DNA from 4 places in the Kosakonia oryzendophytica genome. Region 1 is predicted to be linked to each of the others. Evidence: predicted binding sites of a transcription regulator. Region 1 holds the regulator's gene; each other region holds the start of a gene.
The links. Region 1 encodes PurR, which represses purine synthesis genes. Its sites were predicted from a motif close to CANGCAAACGTTTGCNTG; they were not measured.
Positions count from the first base shown of each region.

Region 2: a site for PurR is predicted at 1,793-1,810, ahead of purH (bifunctional phosphoribosylaminoimidazolecarboxamide formyltransferase/IMP cyclohydrolase). Genes of this name have one in related genera too.
Region 3: a site for PurR is predicted at 2,024-2,041, ahead of O9K67_RS00480 (nucleobase:cation symporter-2 family protein). Genes of this name have one in related genera too.
Region 4: a site for PurR is predicted at 1,927-1,944, ahead of O9K67_RS16035 (amino acid aminotransferase). Genes of this name have one in related genera too.

Region 1 is NZ_CP115659.1:2,877,582-2,881,490, reverse strand. It holds gene punC (purine nucleoside transporter PunC) at 1-644, opposite strand, end outside; partial or broken gene punR (DNA-binding transcriptional activator PunR) at 758-1,692, shown strand; gene purR (HTH-type transcriptional repressor PurR) at 1,689-2,714, opposite strand; gene cydH (cytochrome bd-I oxidase subunit CydH) at 3,012-3,101, shown strand; gene O9K67_RS13895 (MFS transporter) at 3,272-3,909, shown strand, end outside.
Region 2 is NZ_CP115659.1:4,822,916-4,826,824, forward strand. It holds rRNA gene O9K67_RS23210 (16S ribosomal RNA) at 1-1,354, opposite strand, end outside; gene purH (bifunctional phosphoribosylaminoimidazolecarboxamide formyltransferase/IMP cyclohydrolase) at 1,929-3,518, shown strand; gene purD (phosphoribosylamine--glycine ligase) at 3,534-3,909, shown strand, end outside.
Region 3 is NZ_CP115659.1:110,323-114,231, forward strand. It holds gene O9K67_RS00475 (AsmA family protein) at 1-464, opposite strand, end outside; gene O9K67_RS00480 (nucleobase:cation symporter-2 family protein) at 586-1,971, opposite strand; gene recG (ATP-dependent DNA helicase RecG) at 2,097-3,909, opposite strand, start outside.
Region 4 is NZ_CP115659.1:3,293,964-3,297,872, forward strand. It holds gene asnS (asparagine--tRNA ligase) at 1-120, shown strand, start outside; partial or broken gene O9K67_RS16030 (porin) at 738-1,820, shown strand; gene O9K67_RS16035 (amino acid aminotransferase) at 2,008-3,198, shown strand; gene O9K67_RS16040 (MBL fold metallo-hydrolase) at 3,241-3,888, opposite strand.

The sequences.
Region 1 (3,909 bases):
CAGGCAGCATAGATAATCACATTGCCACGATAGTCGCGGGCGCGCAGCAGATCCATAAATGTCAGCGACTGCTCATCCGGCGCCGTTGCCTCAGCCGACGATTTCAGGCGTAACGCCGGGATCATCAACACCAGCGTAATCACCAGCAGCGTGGCAAAGATTGCCTGCCAGCCGAGATGCGCAAGGATCCACGCGCCGAGCAGGGGGGCCAGCGCGGGTGTCAGCCCGACCAGCGGCATAATTGTGGCGAAAATACGGTTAACACGGTGTGACGGGTAATAATCCGTGACCAGCGCCTGCCAGCTTACTGTTGCGGCGCAAACCCCGACGGCCTGTACAAAACGCAGCACCAATAACAGCGTGGCGTCCCGCACCCATACTGTTCCCAGACAGCCCACAGCGAAAATCCCCAGGCCGGTTAACAGAATCGGTTTGCGCCCATAGCGATCCGATAACGGTCCCCACAGCAGTTGTGCAACGGCAAACCCGGCCAGAAACAGGCTCAATGTGGCGCTGACAACAGCGGAGGAGGTCTCTAAATCTTGCTGAATAGCGCTGAACGCGGGCAGGTACATATCGGTGGCTAAAAAGCCCAGCACGCTTAATCCCGCGAGCCAGACTAAAAATCCTTTGCCAGGTTGCATTGTGGTATCTCTTCTTTGTGCAGGTTATCAGGGTTGTCGAGTGTAAGGAGTGCATTCTCCCTTGTGAAACGCTAATATTTGCGCAATGGTTTCAAATTTTTTGCAGGCAGATTATGTGGTCAGAATATTCGCTGGAAGTGGTAGATGCTGTGGCGCGTAACGGCAGTTTTAGCGGCGCGGCTCAGGAGTTGCACCGCGTGCCTTCTGCTGTCAGCTACACCGTGAGGCAACTGGAGGAGTGGCTGGCGGTTCCACTGTTTGAACGGCGTCACCGCGATGTGGAGTTAACGCCCGCTGGCGTCTGGTTTTTGAAAGAAGGGCGTTCTGTTATCAAAAAAATGCAGGTCACCCGTCAACAGTGCCAGCAGATTGCGAATGGCTGGCGCGGGCAACTGGCGATTGCGGTGGACAACATTGTCAGACCCGAACGCACACGACAGCTGATCGTCGATTTTTATCGTCACTTTAGCGATGTGGAACTCCAGGTTTATCAGGAAGTGTTTAACGGCGTCTGGGATGCACTGGCCGACGGGCGTGTTGAACTGGCTATTGGTGCAACGCAGGCTATCCCGGTCGGTGGGCGCTATGCTTTTCGCGATATGGGAATGCTGAGCTGGAAGTGTGTGGTTTCCTGTCGGCATCCGCTGGCGGCGCTGCCGGGCCCATTAAGTGATGAGACGTTGCGTAACTGGCCCTCACTGATACAGGAAGATACATCACGCTCGTTACCAAAGCGCATTACCTGGCTGCTGGATAACCAGAAACGCGTGATAGTACCGGACTGGAAATCATCCGAAGCCTGTCTGTCTGCCGGGTTGTGCGTGGGAATGGTCCCGGCGCATTTTGCCAGGCCCTGGCTCGATCGCGGGGAGTGGGTGGCGCTGGAGCTGGAAAATCCCTTCCCAGATGCCGCTTGTTGCCTGACGTGGCAGCAGAACGAGGCATCACCTGCACTGAACTGGCTTCTTGAGTACCTGGGGGACAGTGAAACGCTGAATCGGGAATGGTTGCGGGAGCCGGAATAAGGGCTCCCGCAAAAGGGGATTAACGGCGGTAGTCGCGGAACGGACCATCGGCGACTGAGCGACGCTCGATCAGACGCGGATGCACTTCAATGGATTGCGACTCTTCGCGTTTATTCACAATACGGTCAAGCAGCATGGTAAACGCAGTTTCACCCAGCGAATCTTTCGGCTGGTGTATTGTGGTCAGTGACGGCGTGAAGAAGCGGGAGTTACGCACATTGTCATACCCGATCACCGAAATATCCTGTGGGACGCGTAATCCCATCTCGTCGGCCGCACACAGCGCACCCATGGCCATAATATCGCCGCCGCAGAAAACGGCTGTCGGGCGATGCGTCTGTGCAAGGATCTGCTGCATGGCGCGATAACCAGACTCAGGTTCAAAGTCGCCCTGGACAATCCAGCTTTCCGGTACGGAAATGGTGGCTTCTTCCATTGCTTTCATAAAGCCGGCGAGACGGCCCGCGCCGGTGTTGCGCTCAAGCGGACCCGGGATCACACCGATATCGCGGTGGCCGCGTTCGATCAGATAACGCCCGGCCATATAACCGCCTTCAAAGGCGTTATCGATCACCGTGTCAGTAAAGTCGGCTTTGGCTTCGCCCCAGTCCATAACGACCATCGGGATATGGCGATACTCTTCCAGCATGCTCAGTAGGGATTCCGGATACTCGGAACACATTACCAGCAGACCATCAACACGCTTTTGCGCCATCATCGACAAGTAAGCGCGCTGTTTTTCCAGGTTATTCCAGGCATTACCAAGAATCAGGGTGTAGCCTTTCTGGAAGCACTTCTTCTCAACAGCCTCAATGATTTCGGCAAAGTAGGCTGCTTCGCTGCTGGTGGCCAGCAGGCCGATCGATTTGGTGTGATTCACCTTCAGGCTGCGCGCCACGGCGCTCGGTGAATAATGCAGCTCTTTGATCGCCGCCCACACAGCATTGCGCGTCTCTTCGGCGACAAAACGTGTTTTGTTAATTACGTGTGATACGGTTGTGGTGGAAACGTTTGCTCGCTTCGCTACGTCTTTGATCGTTGCCATCAGATGTCACTCCAGACCATATCTCAAGCTCCTGATAATACATAAGGTAAACGTTTGCCTTCAATCACCCTGTACCCATGAATGGGGGTGCGGTACGCCGGGAAAAAGACACTGGACGTCAGGAGGGGAGTCAATGGCCGGTACGCTAATAAATTTAGCGTCGAATTTTGTCTGATCTTGAGCAAAAGGGGAAGTGATAAAACATCTGACACGCTAATTCCTGCAAGATTTTTACGTTTATTTGTGCAAAAATGCGCTATCTCACTTTTTGTGTGGAAATTAAAACGGAGAAAATTGATGAGCACCGACCTGAAGTATTCACTGTTCACTACCGTCATCGTGCTGGGTCTGATCGTTTTCGGCGCCCTGACTGCTGCACTGCATTGATTCTGCGCGAGGGGGAACCGGGTTCCCCCTCCGTTTTCATCCCCGCCATTGTTATCAATTTTGCAATACTCTTTTGTCATTCCGCTAACTGCTGTTTTTTGTGATTGATGTCATACTTTTGACTTCTGCGACAGTGTCCCGAATCGACACGGCTTTTCCGGAGTCAGTTTATGAAAATGAATTTCCCTTTGCTTGCCCTGGCGATTGGCGCCTTTGGCATCGGTACGACCGAGTTCTCCCCGATGGGATTACTGCCGGTGATTGCCCGCGGCGTTGACGTTTCTATCCCGGCGGCGGGGATGCTGATTAGCGCCTATGCTGTCGGCGTAATGGTCGGTGCGCCGTTAATGACCTTACTGCTTTCTCATCGCGGCAGACGCAACGCGCTGATTTTTTTGATGGCGATTTTTACGCTGGGTAATGTGTTGTCGGCGATTGCACCGAATTACGCCACCCTGATGCTGGCGCGTATCGTCACCAGTCTCAATCACGGGGCATTCTTTGGCCTGGGATCGGTGGTTGCTGCAAGCGTTGTTGCCAAAGAAAAACAAGCCAGCGCCGTCGCCACCATGTTTATGGGGCTAACCATCGCCAATATCGGTGGGGTGCCGGCTGCGACCTGGCTGGGTGAAACCATTGGCTGGCGCATGTCGTTTATGGCAACTGCGGCACTGGGCATTGTCGCCATGCTGAGTCTGTTCTTCTCACTGCCGAAAGGCGGCACCGGAGAACGCCCTGAGGTGCGTAAAGAGCTGGCGGTGCTGATGCGCCCGCAGGTCTTGTCTGCACTGCTGACCACAGTATTAGG
Region 2 (3,909 bases), 1.9 Mb from region 1:
ACGATTACTAGCGATTCCGACTTCATGGAGTCGAGTTGCAGACTCCAATCCGGACTACGACGCACTTTATGAGGTCCGCTTGCTCTCGCGAGGTCGCTTCTCTTTGTATGCGCCATTGTAGCACGTGTGTAGCCCTGGTCGTAAGGGCCATGATGACTTGACGTCATCCCCACCTTCCTCCAGTTTATCACTGGCAGTCTCCTTTGAGTTCCCGGCCGGACCGCTGGCAACAAAGGATAAGGGTTGCGCTCGTTGCGGGACTTAACCCAACATTTCACAACACGAGCTGACGACAGCCATGCAGCACCTGTCTCACAGTTCCCGAAGGCACCAAGGCATCTCTGCCAAGTTCTGTGGATGTCAAGACCAGGTAAGGTTCTTCGCGTTGCATCGAATTAAACCACATGCTCCACCGCTTGTGCGGGCCCCCGTCAATTCATTTGAGTTTTAACCTTGCGGCCGTACTCCCCAGGCGGTCGATTTAACGCGTTAGCTCCGGAAGCCACGCCTCAAGGGCACAACCTCCAAATCGACATCGTTTACAGCGTGGACTACCAGGGTATCTAATCCTGTTTGCTCCCCACGCTTTCGCACCTGAGCGTCAGTCTTCGTCCAGGAGGCCGCCTTCGCCACCGGTATTCCTCCAGATCTCTACGCATTTCACCGCTACACCTGGAATTCTACCTCCCTCTACGAGACTCCAGCCTGCCAGTTTCGAATGCAGTTCCCAGGTTGAGCCCGGGGATTTCACATCCGACTTGACAGACCGCCTGCGTGCGCTTTACGCCCAGTAATTCCGATTAACGCTTGCACCCTCCGTATTACCGCGGCTGCTGGCACGGAGTTAGCCGGTGCTTCTTCTGCGGGTAACGTCAATTGCTGCGGTTATTAACCACAACACCTTCCTCCCCGCTGAAAGTACTTTACAACCCGAAGGCCTTCTTCATACACGCGGCATGGCTGCATCAGGCTTGCGCCCATTGTGCAATATTCCCCACTGCTGCCTCCCGTAGGAGTCTGGACCGTGTCTCAGTTCCAGTGTGGCTGGTCATCCTCTCAGACCAGCTAGGGATCGTCGCCTAGGTGAGCCGTTACCCCACCTACTAGCTAATCCCATCTGGGCACATCTGATGGCAAGAGGCCCGAAGGTCCCCCTCTTTGGTCTTGCGACGTTATGCGGTATTAGCTACCGTTTCCAGTAGTTATCCCCCTCCATCAGGCAGTTTCCCAGACATTACTCACCCGTCCGCCACTCGTCACCCGAGAAGCAAGCTCCTCTGTGCTACCGTTCGACTTGCATGTGTTAGGCCTGCCGCCAGCGTTCAATCTGAGCCATGATCAAACTCTTCAATTTAAAAGTTTGATGCTCATCGAATTAAACTTCGTAATGAATTACGTGTTCACTCGTGAGACTTGGTATTCATTTAGCGTCCGTGGACGTCAAGAATCCATGTCACTTTGAGTGCCCACACAGATTGTCTGATAAATTGTTAAAGAGCAGTTGTGACGCGCTCTGGAGCGCTGTCACGAGGTGGCGTATATTACGCTTTCCTCTTTCAGAGTCAACCCTGAATTTCAGGATTTTTCTCTTCAACCGAACCGGCTGTTTGTGTGAAGTGATTCACATCCGCCGTGTCGATGGAGGCGCATTATAGGGAGTTCTCAGTCCCCCGCAATAGAAAAATGACATAAAAATGACTGACTGCTGCATTCCACAGCAAAACCCACCTTTATACCCATTTACACACAGAGTTATCCACAATCCGGTAAAAGGACAAAAATTCGCGAGCGTTGCGCAAACGTTTTCGTTACAATGCCCGCGCAAAAATAACGCACCCCTTCTGGGGTGTTAGCTGAGTTTTTGGATCAATAAGGATCCTAAAATTCACCTAACACTCTCTGTTAAAGTCAAATCCAGGGGATTTACCATGCAACAACGTCGTCCAGTCCGCCGCGCTTTGCTCAGTGTTTCTGACAAGGCCGGTATTGTCGAATTCGCACAGGCGCTCTCTCAGCGTGGCGTAGAACTGCTCTCTACGGGCGGCACCGCTCGTCTGCTGGCAGATAACGGTCTGCCAGTGACCGAAGTCTCCGACTACACCGGTTTTCCGGAAATGATGGATGGACGTGTAAAAACCCTGCACCCGAAAGTGCACGGCGGCATCCTTGGCCGTCGAGGCCAGGATGATGCCATCATGGCGCAACATGCGATCGCGCCGATCGATATGGTCGTTGTTAACCTTTATCCGTTCGCCCAGACCGTAGCCCGTGAAGGTTGCTCGCTGGAAGACGCGGTAGAGAATATCGATATCGGAGGCCCGACCATGGTGCGCTCCGCAGCGAAGAACCACAAAGATGTCGCCATTGTTGTCAAGAGCAGCGATTACAACGCCATCATTAATGAGATGGATGCCAATGAAGGATCGCTGACGCTGGACACCCGTTTTGATCTGGCGATCAAAGCCTTTGAACATACTGCCGCTTACGACAGCATGATCGCTAACTACTTCGGTAGTCTGGTACCCGCCTATCACGGTGAGAGCAAAGAGCCTGCTGGTCGCTTCCCGCGCACGTTGAACCTGAACTTCATTAAAAAGCAGGATATGCGTTATGGCGAGAACAGCCACCAGCAAGCCGCCTTCTATATAGAAGAAGAGGTGAAGGAAGCCTCCGTCGCCACCGCGCAACAACTGCAAGGCAAGGCGCTCTCCTATAACAACATTGCCGATACCGACGCCGCGCTGGAGTGTGTAAAAGAGTTCAACGAAGCTGCCTGTGTGATTGTGAAACACGCCAACCCATGTGGCGTCGCCGTTGGCAGTTCGATTCTGGATGCCTACGAGCGCGCATATAAAACCGACCCGACTTCTGCATTCGGCGGCATTATCGCTTTTAACCGCGAGCTGGATGCTCAAACTGCACAGGCGATTATCTCCCGCCAGTTTGTCGAAGTGATCATTGCTCCCTCTGCCACCGAAGAAGCGTTGAACGTCACCGCAGCCAAACAGAACGTGCGTGTTCTGGTGTGCGGCCAATGGGCGCAGCGTGTCGCTGGTCTGGATTTCAAACGCGTCAACGGTGGTCTGCTGGTTCAGGATCGCGATCTGGGTATGGTGACCGAAAATGAGCTGCGCGTGGTCAGCAAACGTCAACCAACAGAACAAGAATTGCGTGATGCATTGTTCTGTTGGAAAGTGGCGAAGTTCGTCAAATCCAACGCCATTGTTTACGCAAAAGAGAACATGACTATCGGTATTGGCGCAGGCCAGATGAGCCGTGTCTACTCTGCGAAGATCGCCGGGATCAAAGCCGGTGACGAAGGGCTGGAAGTGAAAGGCTCCGCCATGGCTTCTGATGCCTTCTTCCCGTTCCGTGATGGTATTGATGCCGCCGCGGCAGTCGGTGTGACCTGTGTTATCCAGCCGGGTGGTTCCATTCGTGATGACGAAGTAATTGCCGCCGCTGATGAACATGGCATTGCAATGATCTTTACCGACATGCGCCACTTCCGCCATTAATCTACGGAGCAAACAATGAAAGTATTAGTGATTGGTAACGGCGGGCGCGAGCACGCTCTAGCCTGGAAAGCAGCACAGTCACCGCTGGTTGAAACCGTGTATGTTGCTCCGGGCAATGCCGGTACCGCGCTTGAACCTGCGCTGCAAAACGTCGCTATCAGCGCCACCGATATCTCCGCGTTGTTAAATTTCGCGCAGAACGAAAAAATTGATTTGACCATCGTTGGCCCGGAAGCCCCGCTGGTGATTGGCGTGGTGGATGCATTCCGCGCTGCAGGCCTGAAGATTTTTGGCCCTACGCAGGGCGCGGCGCAACTGGAAGGCTCCAAGGCGTTCACCAAAGATTTCCTGGCCCGCCACAACATTCCAACAGCGGAGTACCAGAATTTCA
Region 3 (3,909 bases), 2.4 Mb from region 1:
ACCGGTTGCCACGGCGCAACACCGCCGGTGACCCGTTGCGCACTCAGATCCCAGCCAGTGGCCGGGCTGTTAAACGCCATATTGCTCAGTTGCAGACGATCGGCCTGGAAAGGCAACGGCGCGGCAGCGGGGAAGAGATTAAGCGTGCCGTCCTGCAACAGAATGGTGTCTACATGCAGCGGATCGGTAAGCTGGCGGCTACTGAGATCGATATCGACGGTTTTAGCGACCAGCGTGGCGGGTTTGCCTTTGTGACCAAAGTTAACGTTTTTCAGCAGCACATGGGACGGGGAAGAGAAGCGATGATCCATCACATCGAACGTCAGATGATAGTCGCTGTTGTTGCTGACCCACTGGCTAACCTGTGTTGCGCCCCAGCGGGTTTGCAACAAGAAATAGACAGCCAGCATCGCCAGTAACAAGACGATAGCGACAACAAGGAGCAGCTTTCCAAGAAATTTCATCATCTTCCATCCCCAACGTGTCAGTCAGGCAGTTATGCACGATTTATGCGCAATGCTCAAGGGCGGAATGATGAAAGGAAGTGACTGCGGCAACGGTTTGGCCCCGTTGCCGCAGCATGCATCAGTTTTTCTCTGGCGGAAAAATCAGATTCAATACAATCGCCGTGATACCCCCTGCGGCGATGCCGGAAGAGAGCAGGTTTTTCAGCCAATCCGGCGCAAATTGCAGGATCTGCGGCTGTTGGGAGACGCCAAGGCCGACTGCCAGTGACAGCGCAATTATCATGATCGCACGGCGGTTCAGCGGTTCGCGGGAGACAATACGCACGCCAGACGCCGCAATGGTTCCGAACATCACCAGCGTTGCGCCACCGAGGACCGGCTCAGGCAGTTGCTGCACAAACGCACTCACCGCCGGGAACAGACCCAGCACAATCAGCATCAGCGCGACAAAGAAGCCGATGTAGCGGCTGGCGACGCCGGTCAACTGGATCACGCCGTTGTTCTGACCGAAACAGGAGTTCGGGAAGGTGTTAAACACCGCCGAGACGAAGGAGTTGAGGCCGTTAGCCAGGACGCCGCCTTTCAGGCGCTTCATATAGACCGGGCCGGCAACCGGCTGCTCAGAAACGTCGGACGTGGCGGTGATATCGCCGATGGTTTCCAGCGAGGTGATCATAAACACCAACATCAGCGGCAGCAGCAGATTCCAGTCAATGCTCAGGCCGTAGTAGAGCGGTGTTGGCACCATAAAGGCGTCCGCCGGGGCATTGTAGGCTGGCAGCATACCCATAAACATCGCCAGCACGTAACCGACCGCCATAGCAATCACCAGAGAGGCGATACGCAGGTAAGGATTACGCTGGCGGTTTAGCAGAATAATGATTGCCAGCACCACGCCGGCCAGCAGCAGGTTCTTCGGTGCGCCGAAGGTGTGGTTGCCCATTGCGGCAAAACCGCCGCCCACGGAGGTCAAACCAACCTGAATCAGCGACAGGCCGATAATCATCACCACCACACCGGAGACCAGCGGGGTGATAATACGGCGCGCCAGCGGCAGAATTCGGGAGATAACCATTTCGGTGCAGCTTGCCAGCATTAGAGTGCCGAACAGTGCAGCCATCATCGTCGGCACATCCGCACCACCGGTTTTCAGTGCGGTACCCCCCATAATCAGCGGCGCCACAAAGTTAAAGCTGGTGCCCTGAATCGACAACAGGCCAGAACCCACCGGCCCCCAGGCTTTGATCTGGATAATGGAAGCCACGCCAGAGGCGAACAGCGACATGCTGATGATGTGCTGAGTGTCCTGAGCCGGTAAACCCAGCGCCTGGCAGATAAGCAGCGCGGGCGTGATAACGCCGACAAACATCGCCAGCAAATGCTGCAGCGCGGCAAACAGCGTCTGCGCCAGCGGAGGGCGGTCTTCAAGGCGGTAGATCAGTTCGCTGGGTTGAGTCTGCGCAACCGGTTGCGCACTTTCTGACTCGATGGTGTTTACGGACATCTCAAGCAATCCCCTGGATGGAAAAGCGGTGATTTTATCGGACTGTTTGGTAAAAGCAAACGGTTGCTTTGCTAAAAACATACTTTTCTAAGGGGTGTTCTTTTTACGGGATAAGGTTCTAAAACTCAGGCGTTGGAGTAGCGTTCTGTTTCCGGCATCCAACGGTCGATCAGGGCTTCCGCCAGCTGCGGGTAGCGCTCATGAATATGGCGGGCAGTACGTTGCACTTCAGGGATCATCGCCTGGTCACGCAGCAGATCGGCGACTTTGAATTCGGCATTGCCGGTCTGGCGGGTGCCAAGCAGCTCGCCGGGGCCGCGAATTTCCAGATCTTTTTGCGCAATCACAAAGCCGTCGTTGCTGTCACGTAATACCTGCAGGCGTTTTTGCGCGGTTTTGGACAGCGGGGATTTATACAGCAGCACACAGTGCGAGGCCACCGCACCACGCCCGACGCGGCCACGCAACTGGTGGAGTTGCGCAAGGCCGAGACGCTCCGGGTTTTCAATGATCATCAGGCTGGAGTTGGGCACGTCCACACCCACTTCAATCACCGTGGTGGCGACCAGCAAATGCAGTTCGCCTTGCTTGAAGGCCTGCATAACGGCCTGTTTTTCGGCGGGCTTCATTCGCCCGTGCACTAGGCCCACATGCAGCTCCGGTAGCGCCAGTTTCAGTTCTTCCCAGGTGGCTTCCGCCGCTTGCGCTTCCAGTAGATCAGACTCTTCAATCAGTGTACAGACCCAGTACGCCTGGCGACCTTCATCGGTGCAGGCGTTGCGCACGCGATCGATAATGTCGTTACGGCGGGTATCCGGAATGGCGACGGTGGTGACCGGCGTACGCCCCGGCGGTAATTCGTCGATGACGGAGGTATCCAGATCGGCATAGGCTGTCATTGCCAGCGTTCGCGGAATGGGCGTGGCGGTCATGATCAACTGATGCGGGTGAAAACCCTGTTGTTGACCCTTCTCCCACAGCGCCAGACGCTGATGAACGCCAAAGCGGTGTTGTTCATCAATGATCACCAGCGCAAGGCCGTTAAACTGCACCTGCTCCTGGAAAATAGCGTGGGTACCGACAATCATCTGCACCTGACCGCTGGCAATCGCCTCCTGCTGTGCTTGCCGCGCTTTGCCTTTCTGTTTGCCCGCCAACCAGCCCACTTCCACGCCGAGTGGGGCAAACCAGTTGCGGAAGTTATTCGCGTGCTGCTCAGCCAGCAGTTCGGTCGGGGCCATCATCGCCACTTGTTTTCCATTGGCGATGGCGCGTAAGGCCGCGAGCGCGGCAACCAATGTTTTACCGGAGCCGACATCGCCCTGCACAAGGCGCATCATAGGTATATCCTGCGCCATGTCGCGCTCGATTTCCGCCACGACGCGATCCTGTGCGCCAGTGGGTTTAAACGGTAATGATGCCAGCAGACGCTGTTTTAGCGCATCGTTGGCGATGAGCGGTTGCGCATGGTAGCGCTGTGCTCCGGCTCGTAGCGCCAGCATGCTCAGGTTGTGAGCCAGCAACTCTTCGAGAATTAAACGTTTTTGCGCCGGGTGCTGCCCGCTTTCGAGGTCGCTTAGCTGAAGGGTTGGCGGCGGGCGGTGCAGCGTGCGCAGGGCGTCCGGCAGGCTCATCATGCCCTGCGCCAGCTCTGGCGGCAGCAGTTCGCTGATGGCACAGGTCGCCAGGAGGTCCAGCGCCTGATCGGTCAATTTGCGCAAGGTTGCCTGTTTCACACCTTCGGTGGTCGGATACACCGGTGTCAGGGTTTCCTGTAAATCCGGTGTGCTGAGATCGCCCTGAATGCGGTACTCCGGATGGATCATCTCGGCGCCGTACTTCCCGCGTTTCGCTTCACCGTAGGCCAGCACACGACGGCCGGTGGCGAGGCTGTTTTTCATCGCCGCGTTGAAGTTAAAAAAGCGCATGGTGAGGATG
Region 4 (3,909 bases), 420 kb from region 1:
ACTGTGCCGCATGCCGGTTTTGGTCTCGGTTTTGAGCGCCTGATCGCTTACGTAACAGGCGTACAGAACGTGCGTGACGTGATCCCGTTCCCACGCACCCCGCGCAACGCGACATTCTGATCGACCCAATAAAAATATGAAGGCCAGCCCGAGTGCTGGCCTTTTCTTTATCTCTTTTTTTACTCTGTTAATCTGCATTCAGAACGCAGACACATTTTTACTCACTTTCTTACCTGCCCGGTCATTTTCTGCACCATATTGGGTTAGAACCACTCTGTACAAAAAATCAACACCGACGTTGTTGCCCATTTTTACCTCCATGTGATTTCGCACGTTTGGTTAAAAACAGAGCAGCTATCTGGATGGCTAAATCAAGTTATAAGAAAATACAGGATGAGAGGGATTCCGGGATAAGAAAAGCCGTTATCTCAATTAAACATAAGTAATTCATATAAATAGGAATGAAGATGCTGTTTTTAGCAGCAGTCAGTTCGGAATTATGAAGTGGTTCACAAAGTTCCCTAAAATTAATAAATCCTTACACAATATTTCTTTTTGTTACCGCTTTAAGACATTTGTAGCACTTTCAGGGTAGCGAAACGCTGACATGTTTGGAAAGATGCCTTTCAGACACAGAAAGACACCAAACTCTCATCAATAGTTCCGTAAATGTTTATTGACGGAATTTATTGGCGGCAGTGGCAGGTGTTAAAAAAAACCAATGAGGGTAATAAATAATGATGAAGCGCAATATCCTGGCAGTGGTTATCCCTGCCCTGCTGGTAGCGGGCGCAGCTAACGCTGCAGAAATCTATAACAAAAACGGCAACAAACTGGACTTCTACGGCAAAGCTGTAGGCGAGCACATTTGGACCACCAACGGCGCAACCGGCAACGAAGACACCACCTACGCTCGTGTGGGTTTCAAAGGTGAAACTCAGATCAACAGCGAACTGATCGGTTAGGGTCGTTGGGAATACAACATGGATGCCTCCAGCACTGAAGGCAGCCAGGATACTAAAACCCGTCTGGCATTTGCTGGTCTGAAAGCAGGTGACTTCGGTTCTTTCGATTACGGTCGTAACTACGGTGCTATCTATGATGCCGAAGCAGCAACTGACATGCTGGTTGAGTGGGGCGGCGATGGCTGGAACTACACTGACAACTACATGACCGGTCGTACCAGCGGTGTTGCAACTTACCGCAACTCCAACTTCTTCGGTCTGGTTGATGGCCTGGGTCTGGCTCTGCAATACCAGGGTAAAAACGAAAGCTCCAGCCGCGATGTTAAAAAACAGAACGGCGACGGCGTAAGCACCTCTGTGACTTACGATCTGGGCGCTGGTTTCGGTGTTGCTGCAGGTTACTCTTCTTCCAACCGTACTGTTTCTCAGAAAGTTGATGGTAACGGTGACAAAGCTGAAGCGTGGGCAACTTCTGCTAAGTATGACGCTAACAACGTGTACGCGGCAGTTATGTACTCTCAGACCTACAACATGACTCCGCAGGCAGACGATACCTTCGCTAACAAAACTCAGAACATCGAAGCGGTAGTACAGTACCAGTTCGACTTCGGTCTGCGTCCGTCCGTTGGCTACGTACAGACCAAAGGTAAAGACCTGGCTGCACGTGGTAGCTTCACCGGTGGTGATGCTGACCTGACCAAATACATCGAAGTGGGTACCTGGTACTACTTCAACAAAAACATGAACGTATATGCTGCATATAAGTTCAACCTGTTGAAAGACAACGATTATACCCGTGCAGTTAAACTGGCTACAGACGACCAGGCTGCTGTTGGTATCGTTTACCAGTTCTAATCAGTCACCCCTCGACTGTTATATGCATATCAAACAGGGCTCCGGCCCTGTTTTTTTATGTCTGCGATATAAAGACCGATGACTTTTGAAAAGTATCGCGCTTTTTATCGCAAACGGTTGGCAATTCCCGTATCTCCCGTTAACCTGATAGCGGATCTCCCTTCTGTCATCAAAATGGAACCTCGTCATGTTTGAGAATATAACCGCCGCTCCTGCCGATCCTATTCTGGGTCTGGCCGATCTGTTTCGCGCCGATGAACGCCCCAATAAAATCAACTTAGGGATCGGTGTCTATAAAGATGAAACCGGCAAGACCCCGGTGCTGACCAGCGTAAAAAAAGCGGAACTTTATCTGCTGGAAAATGAGACCACTAAAAATTACCTCGGCATCGACGGTATTCCTGAATTTGGCCGTTGCACCCAGGAACTGCTGTTCGGCAAAGGCAGCGCGATTATCAACGACAAACGTGCACGCACAGCGCAAACCCCAGGTGGTACCGGCGGTCTGCGCGTAGCGGCGGATTTCCTTGCCAAAAACACCTCTGCAAAACGCGTATGGGTAAGCAACCCAAGCTGGCCGAACCATAAAGGCGTCTTCAACTCTGCCGGTCTGGAAGTGTGTGAATACGCTTACTACGACGCGCAGAATCACGCACTGGACTTCGACGGTATGCTGGCCAGCCTGAATAACGCACAAGCGGGCGACGTGGTGCTGTTCCACGGCTGCTGCCATAACCCGACCGGTATCGATCCCACGCTTGAACAGTGGGAGACGCTGGCGAAGCTGTCCGTTGAAAAAGGCTGGCTGCCGCTGTTTGACTTTGCTTACCAGGGCTTTGCCCGCGGTCTGGAAGAAGACGCTGAAGGGTTGCGCGCGTTTGCTGCGCTGCATAAAGAGTTGCTGGTTGCCAGTTCCTTCTCGAAAAACTTTGGTCTGTACAATGAGCGTGTTGGTGCCTGTACGCTGGTTTGCGCTGATGCAGAAAGCGCCGATCGCGCCTTCAGCCAGATGAAATCGGTCATTCGTGCGAACTACTCTAACCCACCAGCGCATGGCGCTTCCGTGGTGGCGACGATCCTCAGCAATGAAGCTTTGCGCGCAATCTGGGAACAGGAACTGACCGATATGCGCCAGCGTATCCAGCGCATGCGTCTGCTGTTTGTGAATACGCTGCAGGAGAAAGGCGCGGATCGTGATTTCAGCTTTATCACGAAACAGAATGGCATGTTCTCATTCAGCGGCCTGACCAAAGATCAGGTGCTGCGTCTGCGCGAAGAATTTGGGATTTACGCCGTGGCATCCGGGCGTATTAACGTAGCGGGCATGACGCCGGACAATATGGCACCGCTGTGTGAAGCCATCGTTGCTGTGCTGTAACCCGTGGTGAAAAAAAGGGTCGCCACGGCGACCCTTTTTTATTTACCAGACTGGCTGCTCATCCTGCAAAAACGGGTTATGCAGCCGTTCATCACCCAGCGTCGACAGAGGACCGTGGCCGGGAATAAACGTCACATCATCGCCAAGCGGCAATAACTTGCGTTTGATGGAGTCAATCAGTTGCGCATGGTTGCCCTGCGGGAAATCGCTGCGCCCTACGCCGCCTTTAAACACCACATCGCCGGAAATCAGCAAACGCGATTGCGCGTCGAAGAACACCACGTGACCCGGCGTATGCCCCGGGCAGTGCAACACCTGTAAACTCACTTTGCCCACGCTGACCGTATCGCCTTCATCCAGCCAGCGATCCGGCGTCAGCGGCTGACAATCATCAAGACCAAACATCCGGCTTTGCGCCGGTAAGCCTTGCAGCCAGAACTCATCTTGCTTTTCCGGGCCGATAATAGGCACACCATAATGCTGTGCTACTTCAGCCGCCGCGCCAACGTGATCGAGATGACCATGCGTCAGCAGAATCTGCGTGAGCGTCAGGCCGGAAGCATCCACTTCCTGAATAATACGCTCAGCATCACCGCCAGGATCGACCACGGCGGCAAGTTGGGTTTGTTCACACCAGACAAGCGAACAGTTCTGGGAGAATGCGGTAACCGGAATAATACGATAGTTCATGCTGCTCCTGTAGCTCAGGCC